2 linked regions of the Haloactinospora alba genome follow. The protein of the gene in region 1 interacts with the protein of each later gene in a pairwise test. Links are inferred from orthologs where the notes say so. Each region holds a gene or a part of one and is shown in the gene's direction. Other genes may lie near its edges. The genes, in order: eno and rpe.

What was found.
Region 2: the proteins of eno (region 1) and rpe interact in binary tests that used the Escherichia coli proteins (3 or more experiments, as listed by UniProt). The link is inferred for Haloactinospora alba from one-to-one orthologs.

What each region holds. Positions count from the first base shown.
Region 1 is NZ_VFQC01000001.1:3,174,278-3,181,330, reverse strand. What follows is about bases 2,131-4,989. They hold eno (phosphopyruvate hydratase), read left to right. Parts: upstream 2,131-2,847; coding sequence 2,848-4,131; downstream 4,132-4,989. Other genes in these bases: FHX37_RS14260 (DUF501 domain-containing protein), read left to right, coding at 4,735-4,989; FHX37_RS14265 (FtsB family cell division protein), read left to right, coding at 4,143-4,673; FHX37_RS14275 (sulfite exporter TauE/SafE family protein), read right to left, coding at 2,131-2,552. In the rest of the region: FHX37_RS14280 (NAD(P)H-quinone dehydrogenase), read left to right, coding at 226-1,608; more of FHX37_RS14275, read right to left, coding at 1,644-2,130; more of FHX37_RS14260, read left to right, coding at 4,990-5,334; FHX37_RS14255 (Ppx/GppA phosphatase family protein), read left to right, coding at 5,331-6,371; FHX37_RS14250 (NAD(P)/FAD-dependent oxidoreductase), read left to right, coding at 6,701-7,053. UniProt on the Escherichia coli protein: Catalyzes the reversible conversion of 2-phosphoglycerate (2-PG) into phosphoenolpyruvate (PEP). It is essential for the degradation of carbohydrates via glycolysis.
Region 2 is NZ_VFQC01000001.1:1,318,135-1,323,825, forward strand. What follows is about bases 1-2,809. They hold rpe (ribulose-phosphate 3-epimerase), read left to right. Parts: upstream 1-976; coding sequence 977-1,642; downstream 1,643-2,809. Other genes in these bases: FHX37_RS05995 (RsmB/NOP family class I SAM-dependent RNA methyltransferase), read left to right, coding at 1-903; FHX37_RS06005 (phosphatase PAP2 family protein), read left to right, coding at 1,787-2,785. Also shown: FHX37_RS06010 (riboflavin synthase), read left to right, coding at 3,100-3,714; FHX37_RS06015 (bifunctional 3,4-dihydroxy-2-butanone-4-phosphate synthase/GTP cyclohydrolase II), read left to right, coding at 3,983-5,257; ribH (6,7-dimethyl-8-ribityllumazine synthase), read left to right, coding at 5,342-5,691. UniProt on the Escherichia coli protein: Catalyzes the reversible epimerization of D-ribulose 5-phosphate to D-xylulose 5-phosphate.

The sequences.
Region 1 (7,053 bases):
TCATGATTTGTTACTCAGCGTGTTGAAGCGAGGTGTGGCCCATATCGGGAAACGCCGCGCGGCGGCTGCGGCCCGTGCGGCGATGCTGGGTACGGCGGTGCCGCTGAGAACGATGTTTCCCGTAATGAAGGACAATGGGGGTGAGAGGTGAGCGATTCCCCGGGCTGACGCGGAACGGCGAGGCGATCCCGGACGCCGTGGCCGCGGTGAAGGAGTGAGACGGACGTGACGAAAGTCGTGATCATCGGTGGCGGCCCCGGAGGGTACGAGTCCGCCCTGGTTGCCGCCCAGCTCGGCGCCGACGTGACGGTGGTGGACCGCGACGGTATCGGAGGTGCCTGTGTCCTGACGGACTGTGTCCCGTCCAAGACGCTCATCGCCACCTCCGTGCACACGACCTACGTCACGGACTCGTCCAGGCTCGGCGTCAACCTCGGCGGCGAACCCGACCACAAGTGCAGCGTCGAGCCCGACATGGCGGCGGTGAACCCGCGGGTGAAGCGGCTGGCCCGGGCCCAGTCCCAGGACACCTACGCCCGCCTCGTCGCCGAGGGTGTGGAGGTCATCGCGGGGGAGGCCCGGATGGTCGACCCGCGGATCGTCGCGGTGGGCGAGCGTCGCATCCACGCCGACATCGTGCTGGTCTCCACCGGCGCCCACCCGCGCGAGCTCCCCTCGGCCCAGCCGGACGGGGAACGCATCCTGAGCTGGCGCCACCTGTACGACCTGGAGAGCCTGCCGGAGAAACTGATCGTGGTGGGTTCGGGCGTCACCGGCGCCGAGTTCGCCAACGCCTACCAGGCACTGGGTTCCCAGGTGACCCTCGTGTCCTCCCGGGACCGGGTGATGCCCACCCAGGACGCCGACGCGGCCGAGGTGCTGCAGGACGTGTTCGCGCGCCGCGGCATGACCGTGCTCGCCAACACCCGCGCCCAGGCGGTCACCAACACGGGTGACGGGGTGCTGGTGGAGCTGTCCGACGGCAGCCAGATCGAGGGCAGCCACTGCCTGATGACGGTGGGGATGATCCCCAACACCCAGGGCATCGGCCTGGAGGAGACCGGCGTGCACCTGGACCAGGGCGGTTTCGTGCAGGTCGACCGGGTGTCGCGGACCTCGACCCCGGGCGTGTACGCCGCCGGCGACTGCACCGGGGTGAACATGCTGGCGTCGGTGGCGGCCATGCAGGGCCGCATCGCGATGTGGCACGCGCTGGGCGAGGCGGTGTCGCCGCTGAAACTGTCCACCGTGGCCTCGACCGTGTTCACCCACCCGGAGCTGTCCGCGGTGGGGGTGACCGAGGAGGACGTGCGCTCCGGCAAGGTGGACGGGCGCATCGTCACACTGCCGCTGGACACCAACCCGCGCGCGAAGATGAACCGCAGCAAGGACGGCTTCGTCAAGCTGATCTGCCGGCGCCACACCGGGATCGTGCTGGGCGGTGTGATCATCGGCCCCAACGCGAGCGAGCTCATCCTGGGAGTGTCGCTGGCGGTGCAGCAGCGGCTGACCGTGGACGACATCGCGCACACGTTCTCGGTGTACCCGTCCCTGTCCGGCAGTGTCACCGAGGCGGCGCGCTCCCTGATGCAGGCCTCGCCCGAGTGAGCTCGCGCGGCGGCGCCGGGCCGCCGTCCAGGGGTCTAACCGTGCTGCGGTGCGGCCTCCCGCTCGGGGGCGGCCGCCGCACGCTGCGCGCGGTGGGCGCGCCAGGACCACGCCACGGCCGCGGCCCAGGCCAGGGCGACGGCGCCGTAGACGGTGTAGCCCACCGCGGCGTGGTTCTGCGCCCACGCGTTGTCGAGCAGCACGCGCACGTTGGTGACGACGATCATCCCGCCGACCGCCGGGCCCAGTAGGCGCGAGGGCACGGTCCGGGCGAGCCAGGCGGCCATGGGCGCGGCCAGCACACCGCCCAGCAGCATCATGACGACCCAGCCGAGGTTGATGCCGCCCAGCCCCAGGCCGACGGCGAAGCCGGCGCTGCCGGCCAGGACGATGGCGAACTCGCTGGTGCTGATCGACCCGATGACCTTGCGGGGCTCGGCCTTCCCGCTGGCCAGTAGCGCGGTGGTGCCGACCGGGCCCCAGCCGCCCCCGCCGGCGGAGTTCATGAACCCGGCCACGAGCCCCAGCGGCGCGAGGAACGCGGCGCGCAGCGGCCGGTTCAGGGTGGGGCGGGGAACTCCGCCCAGGGTGAACCGCACCAGGATGTAGGTGCCCAGCGCGAGCAGGATGCTCGACATCAGCGGGGCCGCGGCCGCGGTGGAGATCCGGCTGAGCAGTACCGCCCCCGCGAACGCCCCGGCGGCGCCCGGCAGGGTCAGGTGGCGCACGATCCGCCAGTCGACGTTGCCGAACCGCCAGTGGGCGAAGCCCGACGCGAGCTGCGACCCGACCTGCGAGAGGTTCACGGTCGCCGAGGCCAGGGCAGGACCCGTTCCCAGCGTCACCAGGAACGTGGTGGAGGCGACGCCGTACCCCATGCCCAGGCTCCCGTTGATCAGTTGGGCGAGGAGACCGACGAAGCCAAGGAGGACAAGGGTCTGCATGGCCGGGCCTTCGTGGTCGCTTATTTTCTACTTCTTTGGTGGGAATAGTAGAGGATTGGGTGCGTTTCGCCAACCCCGGTTCCCGTTCGGAACGGCGAACGCGCCGGTGGCCGGGCCGGTGGTGCCGGGGCGAGACGTAGTGCTGACCGGGTCGCTAGGCTCGGATGCGCAGCAGCGGTGTTCCCGCGTCCGCCTCAGCGGGGAGGCCGCCCCGGGCCGGCGATGTTCGGCCGGTTCCGCGCGCGCCGTCAGCGGCGCGTGAACCCGGACCAACCACGAGAAACGGAGTACGACGTTGGCGTCGATCGAGTCAGTGCAGGGACGGGAGATCCTCGACTCCCGGGGCAATCCCACGGTTGAGGTCGAGGTCCTGCTCGACGACGGGACCACCGCCACGGCGGCTGTTCCCAGCGGTGCCTCCACCGGCCAGTTCGAAGCGGTCGAGCTGCGGGACGGCGGCGACCGCTACGGCGGCAAGGGCGTGGAGAACGCCGTAGCCGCCGTCAACGACGAGATCTCCGACGAGATCCTCGGATTCACCCCCGACGACCAGCGGCTCATCGACCGCGCGCTGCTCGACCTGGACGGCACCGCGGGCCTGTCCCGGATCGGCGCCAACGCGGCGCTGGGGACCTCGCTGGCCGTCGCCCGAGCCGCGTCCGAGAGCCTGGACCTGCCGCTGTTCCGCTACATCGGCGGTCCCAACGCCCACGTCCTGCCCGTGCCGATGATGAACATCCTGAACGGTGGTGCGCACGCCGACACCAACGTCGACATCCAGGAGTTCATGATCGCCCCGGTGGGCGCCGCCAGCTTCCGCGAGGCGGTGCGGTGGGGCGCCGAGGTCTACCAGGCGCTCAAGAAGGTGCTGAAGGGCCACGGGCTGGACACCGGCGTCGGCGACGAGGGCGGGTTCGCCCCCAACCTCTCCAGCAACCGGGCCGCGCTCGACCTCATCCTGGAGGCGATCCGCGCCGCCGGCTACACGCCGGGAACCGACATCGCGCTCGCGCTGGACATCGCCGCCAGTGAGTTCCACTCCGAGGGCACCTACCAGTTCGAGGGCCAGAAGCGCACGGCCAGTGACATGGCCCAGTACTACAGCGAGCTGGTGGACTCCTACCCCCTCGTCTCCCTGGAGGACCCGCTGGACGAGGAGGACTGGGACGGCTGGAGCGAGCTCACCGCCGCCCTGGGCGGCCGGGTGCAGATCGTGGGCGACGACCTGTTCGTCACCAACCCCCAGCGGCTGCAGCGCGGCATCGACCAGGGAGCGGGGAACTCGCTACTGGTCAAGGTCAACCAGATCGGCACGCTCACCGAGACCCTGCAGGCGGTCTCCCTCGCGCAGCGCAACGGCTACACCGCCATGATCTCGCACCGGTCCGGGGAGACCGAGGACACCACCATCGCCGACATCGCGGTGGCGACCAACGCCGGCCAGATCAAGACCGGCGCCCCGGCGCGCAGCGAGCGCGTGGCCAAGTACAACCAGCTGCTGCGGATCGAGGAGGAGCTGGACGACGCCGCCGTGTACGCGGGTGCGTCGGCCTTCCCGCGCGCGGCGGGCCGGAAGTAGGCTGACGGGCCGTGCCTGAGGATTCCCCACAGCCCAAGCGTTCGCGCGGTTCCCGCCCGGGTGGGGCGGGGCCGCGCCCCGCGCGCGGTCAGGGCCGCGGGGGCCGGGCCGGGGCGGGACGGCTGCTTCCGTCCCGCCCCGCGCTGACCAGCCGCGCCGCGATACTGGCGCTGGTGGTGTGCGCGATAGCGCTGAGCCTCGCCTATCCGTTGCGGGAGTACATCGCCCAGCGTTCCGAGATCGCCCAGCTGCGGGCGGAACGCGAGGAGACCCGCGAGAAGGTGGAGGAGCTGAGGGAGCGCCGCGAGCGGCTGCAGGACCCCGACTACATCGAACGCGAGGCCCGCTCCCGGTTGCACTACCAGTACCCGGGGGAGCACTCCTACGTCATCGTGTCCGGCACGGAGGGCGACGAGGACGGCGAGGATGCCGAGGAGAAGTCCCAACCGTGGTTCAGCCGGCTGTGGGAGTCGGTGCGGGAGGCCGACGAGCCCGGCCCTGACGCGGAGGAGATCCCCGAGGCGCAGCCACCCGAGCGGTGAGGGGCGCCGCACCGCGGCCGTGCCGCGTCCCCCTCCGGGGCGGGGATAACCTGGACAGGTTATGACTACCCCTGATGACCACGGTGAGGCGCGTTCGGACCGGGAAGGGCCCGCCCCCGAGGACGCCGCCGCCGTCGAGGAACAGCTCGGGCGCCCGCCGCGCGGCCTGCGCGCCGTGGCGCACCGCTGCCCGTGCGGCCTTCCGGACGTGGTGCGCACCGCACCGCGCCTGGAAGACGGGACCCCCTTCCCGACGCTGTACTACGTGACCTGTCCGCGTGTCGCTTCCGCCGTCGGCACCTTGGAGTCCGAGGGCGTGATGCGCACGATGACCGAACGGCTGGACACGGAACCGGAGCTGCGGGCGTCCTACGAGCGGGCGCACGAGGCCTACCTGGCGGCGCGCACCGAACAGGCCCGCGCCGACGGCGGCGACCCGCTGCCCGAGGGGATGCAGAGCGCGGGCGGCATGCCCACCCGCGTGAAGTGCTTGCACGCGCTGGTCGGCCACGAGCTGGCCGAGCCCGGAACGAACCCGCTGGGCCGGGAGGCGCTGGAGGCGCTGCCCGACTGGTGGCGCGACGGGCCGTGCGTGGCAACGGAACACGGCGCCGCCGCGTGCGCGGGCGCCGACGACGACAGTGAAGGGAACGAAGAGTGAGCAGCGTAGCGGCCGTGGACTGCGGCACGAACTCGATCCGCCTGCTCATCTCCAACGTGCTCGCGTTGGAGGACGGCGAGGTGCAGCTGCTCGACATCGAGCGGCGTATGGAGGTGGTGCGGCTCGGCCAGGGTGTGGACCGCACCGGGGCGTTCGCCCCGGAGGCCTTGGAACGCACCTTCACCGTGCTGCGCGAGTACGCCGAGCTGATGCGGGACAACGGCGTGGAGCTCGGCCCGGACGCGGTGCGGATGGCGGCGACGAGCGCCACGCGCGACGCGTCCAACCGCCAGGAGTTCATCGACGGGGTGCGCGAGATCCTCGGGATCGAGCCCGAGATCATCAGCGGGGACGAGGAGGCGGAACTGTCGTTCGTCGGCGCCACGGCCGAGATCGAGGCCGCCGGCGCCCCGCAGGGGGCCGAGACCGCCGGCGGCGCGCCCGTGCAGCGCCCGTTCCTCGTGGTGGACACCGGCGGGGGCTCCACCGAGTTCGTGCTGGGCTACGCCGAGGCCGACGAGGCGGGGGCGGTGCGCGCGGCGCGGTCGGTGGACGTGGGGTGCGTCCGGCTGACGGAGCGGCACTTCACCACCGACCCGCCCGCGGAGGACCAGGTCGCCGCGGCCCGGGCCGACATCGACGCGGCGCTGGAGGAAGCGGCGCGCACGGTGCCGCTGGACGACGCGGCGACGGTGGTGTGCGTCGCTGGGACCGCCACGACGGTGGCCGGTATCGCGCTGGACCTGCCGAGCTACGACGCCGAGCGGATCCACCACACGTGGGTGTCCGCGCGCCGGATGGGGGAGATCTCCCGGGAGCTGCTGGCGATGCCGCACGAGCAGCGCGCCGCGATCGGGGTGATGCACCCGGGACGGGTGGACGTGATCGCCGCGGGCGCGCTGGTCCTGGAGCGGGTGATGGTCCGGACCGGCGCCGGTGGTTTCCTCACCAGTGAACACGACATCCTGGACGGGCTCGCCTGGAGCCTGTGCCTGCCCGATCCCGAGGACGAGGAGAGCGACGTCTCCGGTCCGTAGCCGGGCGGCCGCGCCGGGTTCCCCGTCCGAGAGTGAGACGGATCACTCCTGAGAACGCGCGTGAAACCATTCACAACCGCGCTGAGCTGGACAGAAGAGGTATACCCGCGTTCTACGATGGTCTAAACCTTTCATGTTCGTTCCTTCCTTGACAGGGGAGGCTTGTGAAAGAATGCACAAGCATGGATGGCGGAAGCAGTCCCGGCTAGACAAGAAGAAATAGCTTTCTTTCCCTAGAAAGCCGACAGGAAGATGACAGTCAAAGAAGACTTACCGATTTTCGTACTCCCGGTGGGGAGTGCGAAGCGGGGATCTAAGGCGGATGCGCGATGACCCAGAGCAGGAACTACCGGCTGGTGCACGGTGGCGGTGACGAGTCCGAGATACCGCACGTACTGGTCGTCGGGGGCGGCTATCTCGGGATGCACACCGCGAAGCGGCTGGAACGCAAGCTCGGACCGGGAGAGGCCCGGATCACGGTGGTCGACCCGAACTCCTACATGACCTATCAGCCGTTCCTCCCCGAACTGGCGGCGGGCAGTATCTCGCCACGACACGCTGTCGTCCCACTGCGCAAGGTCCTGAAACGCACACGCGTGCTCAACGGCCGGGTCATCCGTATCGACCACGCCGGGCGCACGGTCGACTTCGAACCCAACGAGGGCGACCCCTACCAGATCAG
Region 2 (5,691 bases), 1.9 Mb from region 1 along the record:
CGCCACAGCCACCCGCGTTGGATCGTCGCGGCCCTGGCCGAAGCGCTGGGAGAGGCGCCTGACGGCGAGCTGCGGGAGACCGAGCAGCTGCTGACGACACACAACGAACGCCCTCTGGTCCCTCTGGTGGCGAAGCCGGGGCGGGCCACGGTGGAAGAGCTGTCGCACAGTGGCGCGGTACCCGCGGCCTATTCCCCCTACGCCGCTTACCTGCCGGAGGGCGACCCGGCAGCGCTGCCCGAGGTTCACCAGCGTCGTGCCGCCGTGCAGGACGAGGCCAGCCAGTTGGCGGCGCTGGCCGTGCTCCGTACCCCGATCGAGGGAAGGGACGCCCACTGGCTGGACGCGTGCGCGGGACCGGGCGGGAAGGCCGGCCTGCTCGCCGGCATCGCTGGCGAGCGCGGGGCGCGGTTGCTCGCTGCCGAGATGCGTCCCGCCCGGGCGGGACTGCTCGCCGGCGCGGTCGAGGGTTCCGCCGGTGAGGCGCAGGTGGTCGTCGCCGATTCCACCCGTCCGGCGTGGCGGAACGACACGTTCGACCGGGTGCTCGTGGACGTTCCGTGCAGCGGGTTGGGCGCGTTGCGCAGACGCCCGGAGTCGCGGTGGCGGCGCACGGAGGCGACCGTGACCGAGCTGGTGCCGCTGCAGCGTGAGCTGCTCGAACGCGCGCTGGACGCGGTTCGCCCCGGCGGGGTGGTGGGGTACGCCACGTGCTCGCCGCATCTGGGGGAGACCCGGGGCGTCGTCGACGCGGTCCGCGGCGAACGCGACGACGTCACCGCCGTGCGCGCCGCTGACCAGCTCACCGGTGTCGCGGACGTGGCGGCGGGCGAGTACGCGCAGTTCTGGCCGCACCGGCACGGTACCGACGCGATCTTCGTGGCGCTGCTGCGCAAACACTGAGGTGGTGGTCCGGGAACGGAAGCGGCCGGTGCCGTTCCCGCCTCCCACGAGGGGACTCGTTAGACTGCCGGATGTGGCAATCCAGATCTCTCCCAGCATCCTGTCCGCTGACTTCACTCATCTCGCGGACGAGGCGGCGGCGGTGGCGAACTCGGCCGACTGGCTGCACGTCGACGTCATGGACAACCATTTCGTACCCAACCTGACGTTGGGGCTTCCCGTTGTGGAGTCGTTACACCGCGTGGCGGACCTTCCGCTGGACTGTCATCTGATGATCGAGGACCCGGACCGGTGGGCTCCGTCCTACGCCGAGGCCGGAGCCGGCGGGGTGACCATCCACGCCGAGGCCGCCAAGGCGCCCGTGCGGACCCTGCGCACCATCCGTGCTGAGCACGCGCGTGCGGGACTGGCGATCAACCCCGCCACACCGGTCGAGCACTACGCCGAGCTGTTGCCGGAACTGGACATGGTTCTGCTGATGACCGTTGAACCGGGGTTCGGCGGGCAGAGTTTCCTCGAGATGGTCGTACCGAAGATCCGGCGCGCCCGGGAACTGATCGACGGTGGTGGGGGAACGGTCCGACTCCAGGTCGACGGTGGCGTCAGCGCCGACACGATCGAGCAGGCCGCCGCGGCGGGAGCGGACGTCTTCGTGGCCGGATCGGCGGTGTACGGGAAGGAGGACCCCGCCGCCGCTGTTGACGCGCTACGTGCCCAGGCACAACGGGAAGCACACTAAAGGCTCTGGAGCGAAGGAGCCCCACCACCGAGGGAGAGGTGAGCTCGCGGCTCTGGGCTTGTACGGATTTCACCTTTACCATCCGGTAGCAATTGCTTGCTCCGGACGGGTGCGAGCGCTGGTCGAAACAGCGAGGTGTGTCCATTGAACGCGGTCTGGGACGTCGAGGTCAGCATCATCCGGGGCATCCAGGCTCTGGGGCGATGGCTGGAACAGCCGATGCTCGCGGTGAGCGCCCTCGGTTCGGAGATGCTGTTCCTCGCGCTGCTGCCGCTGCTGTTCTGGTGCGTGCACGCGGGCTTCGGCGCGCGGATCGGTGTAGCCCTGCTCGGAACATCGGTGATTAACGGGTTACTCAAGAGCCTCGCCTACGGTGCGCGACCGTACTGGTTCGACTCGTCCGTGACGCCGATGTCCACGGAGAACACGTTCGGCGTTCCCTCGGGCCACACACAGACGGCGACGGTCGGGTGGGGGTACGCGGCCGCCAGGATATCCTGGCGGTGGTCGTGGCCGGTGGCCGGAGCGGCGATCGGTCTGACCGCGTTCTCCCGTGTCTACCTCGGGGTGCACTTCCTGAGCGACGTACTGGTCGGCCTGGCGGTAGGGCTGGGACTGTTGTGGGGGATGCTGCGCTACGAGGGCACCGTGCTGCGTTGGTGGCGCCAGCGCAGCCTGACGGTCCAGCTCGGCATGGCAGGAGGCGTCTCGCTTCTCCCCCTGGCACTGGCGGCGTCGTGGCAGGCAGTCCGCGGCGGGTGGGAGCCCCCGGAGGGGTGGGGCGGATCGGTCCCGGGGACGGTGCCCGGTGCGTCCGTGGAACACCTGGTCACCACGGGTGGTGCGTTTTTCGGCGTGCTGGCGGGACTGTCCGTGCTCGCGGTGCGGGGCTGGTACAGCGCGTCGGGTCCGGTCGTTTCCCGCGTGACACGGTACGTGTTCGGTGTTACCGGGCTGGTCCTCATCATGGTGGTACTGCGCCTCGCGCTGCCTGGTGGGAACGGTGCTGTGGGAGCGGTGGGCGACTACGTCGGTTACGCGCTCATCGGGGCCTGGACCGCGCTGGGAGCCCCCGAACTGTTCGTGCGTATGGGGCTGGCGCAACGCCCCGGCACCCAGGAAGCCCAGGAAGCGGGAGTGTGAGAACAGGAACGCTGCGGGTTCCCCGCTCCCCAGGGAATGCTCCGTCATGGCACACTTGTTTCAACAAACGTAAATCCAACGCGTGCTCCGGGGTCGGTGAAAGTCCGAACCGGCGGTGACAGTCCGCGACCCGACCGACATGCTCGGCCGGTGGAACCGGTGGAATTCCGGTGCCGACGGTGAAAGTCCGGATGGGAGGAAGTACGCGTGCGTTCGGATGGCGCCGGTGATGTGTGCCGCCGTATCCGAACGTCGAGACGGTCGCCGCACCAGTCCATCCCCGGAGCCGAGCAGGTGAAGGGGATAATTCGGACGTGTTTACCGGAATCGTGGAGGAACTGGGTGAGGTTCGCTCCATTGCGCCTGTCAGCGACGCGCCGGGGGAGAACCACCGTCTGGAGCTATACGGGCCAACCGTCGTCTCGGACGCGCGGCCCGGTGACTCCATAGCCGTCAATGGCGTCTGCCTGACCGTGACCGAAGCGTCGACGGACAGCTTCACCGTCGACGTCATGCAGGAGACACTGCACAGCTCCGGCCTCGGCAACCTGTTCCCGGGGGCCCCGGTCAACCTGGAGCGCGCCGCAGCGGTCTCGGACCGGATCGGCGGACACATCGTCCAGGGCCATGTCGACGGGACCGGGGAGATCCTGGAACGCCGTGACGACGAACACGGCGAGACCGTCCGTGTCTCACTCCCGGAGGAACTCGCCCGATACACGGTGCGGAAGGGTTCCGTCACCGTGGACGGAGTCAGCCTCACCATCGCGTCGCTGACCGAGACCTCCTTCAGTGTCGCTCTGATCCCGACCACCCTCGCGTGGACCACTCTCGGCCACAAACAGGTCGGTGACCCGGTCAACCTGGAGGTCGACGTCCTCGCCAAGTACGTGGAACGCCTGCTCGGCGACCGGAGCGCGGCCGGATGAGAACGATCCGGGAACCGCGGCCGGTCCGGAACCGCGCCACCGTGTTCCGGTGCTCGGGTCCCGACCAGCGGATCCGGCTTCTCCATCCCCGGCTCCGGTACGCGGGGGGAGGGAGCACCCCACCGTGCCGTCGCCGTGGGAACCGGAAACAGGGGCCGACGGTTGCCCACGTACGCGAGACATGACCCCTACCGCAACGGGGAGGCGGTGAGCCGTGACAACCGGGCGCACCCACCTCTCCAGCAATGACCCACAGCAAGGAGCGAGGATGGCCAGTACCGTCAGCGAGACGCCCGAAACCCCGATCCACCTCGACGACATACCCGGTGCTCTCGCGGACCTTGCCGCGGGCCGTCCCGTGGTCGTGGTGGACGACGAGGACCGGGAGAACGAAGGTGACCTCATATTCGCTGCCGAGAAGGCCACCCCGGAGCTCCTGGCCTTCATGATCCGCTACACCTCGGGCGTCATCTGCGTACCGATGCTCGGGGACGACCTCGACCGGCTCGAGCTCCCCCTGATGACCACGGCCAACCAGGAGAGCATGCGTACCGCCTACACCGTCACGGTGGACGCGCGCTCGGGCATCACGACCGGAATCTCCGCCGCGGACCGTGCCCGTACGATCGGTTTGCTCGCCGACGGGGAAAGCACGGCGAAGGACTTCGTCCGCCCCGGCCACATCCTGCCGCTGCGGTACCGCTCCGGCGGCGTCCTCAACCGGCGTGGGCACACCGAGGCCTCGGTCGACCTGGCCCGTCTGGCGGGACTGCAGCCGGCGGGTGTGCTCGCCGAAGTGGTCAACGACGACGGGACGATGGCCCGGCTACCGCGGCTGCGCGAGTTCGCCGACGAACACGGCCTGCGTCTCGTCTCCATCGAACAACTCGTGCAGCACCTGGGAGCAGCGGAGACCACCCCCTCGGCCGTCCCCGCCCGGATCCGGCGCGTGGTCGAGACGCGGATACCCAACCGGCACGGGGAGTGGCGTGCCGTGGGTTACCGGGGATCGGCGGACGGGGCCGAGCACGTCGCTCTGATCCACGGTGACATCGGTAACGGCACCGATGTCCTCACCCGGCTCCACTCGGAGTGCCTCACCGGCGACGCCTTCGGTTCACGCCGCTGCGACTGCGGTACCCAGCTCGAGGTGGCCATGGCCAGCATCGCCGAACACGGGAGCGGGGTCATCGTGTACCTGCGCGGACACGAGGGGCGCGGCATCGGGCTGTTGCACAAACTCCGCGCGTACCACCTGCAGGACGACGGAGCGGACACCGTCGACGCCAACCTCGAACTGGGACTGCCCGCCGACGCGCGGGACTTCAGTGCCGGCGGCCGGATCCTCGACGATCTCGGTGTCCACTCGGTGCGTCTGCTCAGCAACAACCCCGGCAAGGTCGAAGGGCTGGCCCGGCACGGCATAGCCGTGACCGAACGGGTCACCATGCCCACCGCCGTCACGGACGACAACCTGCACTACCTGCGCACGAAACGGGACCGAATGGGCCACGACCTTCCGGACATCGCCGCCGCCACCTGACCGGAGCACGAGAGACCTCGTCCTGTCGGGCGGGAGAAAAGCAACCACCCCAGCCCCACCCACCACGAAACGAGGAAACCGACAATGACCGCTGCAGGACGTCCCCAGGACCTCGCCGTAGACGCCACCGGTCTGCGGTTGGGAATCGTCGCCACCCGGTGGAACACCGAGATCGTCGACACCATGCTGGACTGCGCGCTGGATGCCGCGCGCCGCTCCGGGGTGGAGGACCCCACTGTGCTGCGGGTTCCCGGCACCGTCGAGCTTCCGGTGGCGGCACAGGAACTCACCCGGGAGCACGACGCCGTCGTGGCTCTGGGGGTCGTCATACGGGGCGGAACCCCGCACTTCGACTATGTCTGCCAGTCGTTCACCCAGGGGATCACCGAGGTCGCGCTGCGGTCCGCAACCCCGGTCGCCCACGGGGTGCTGAC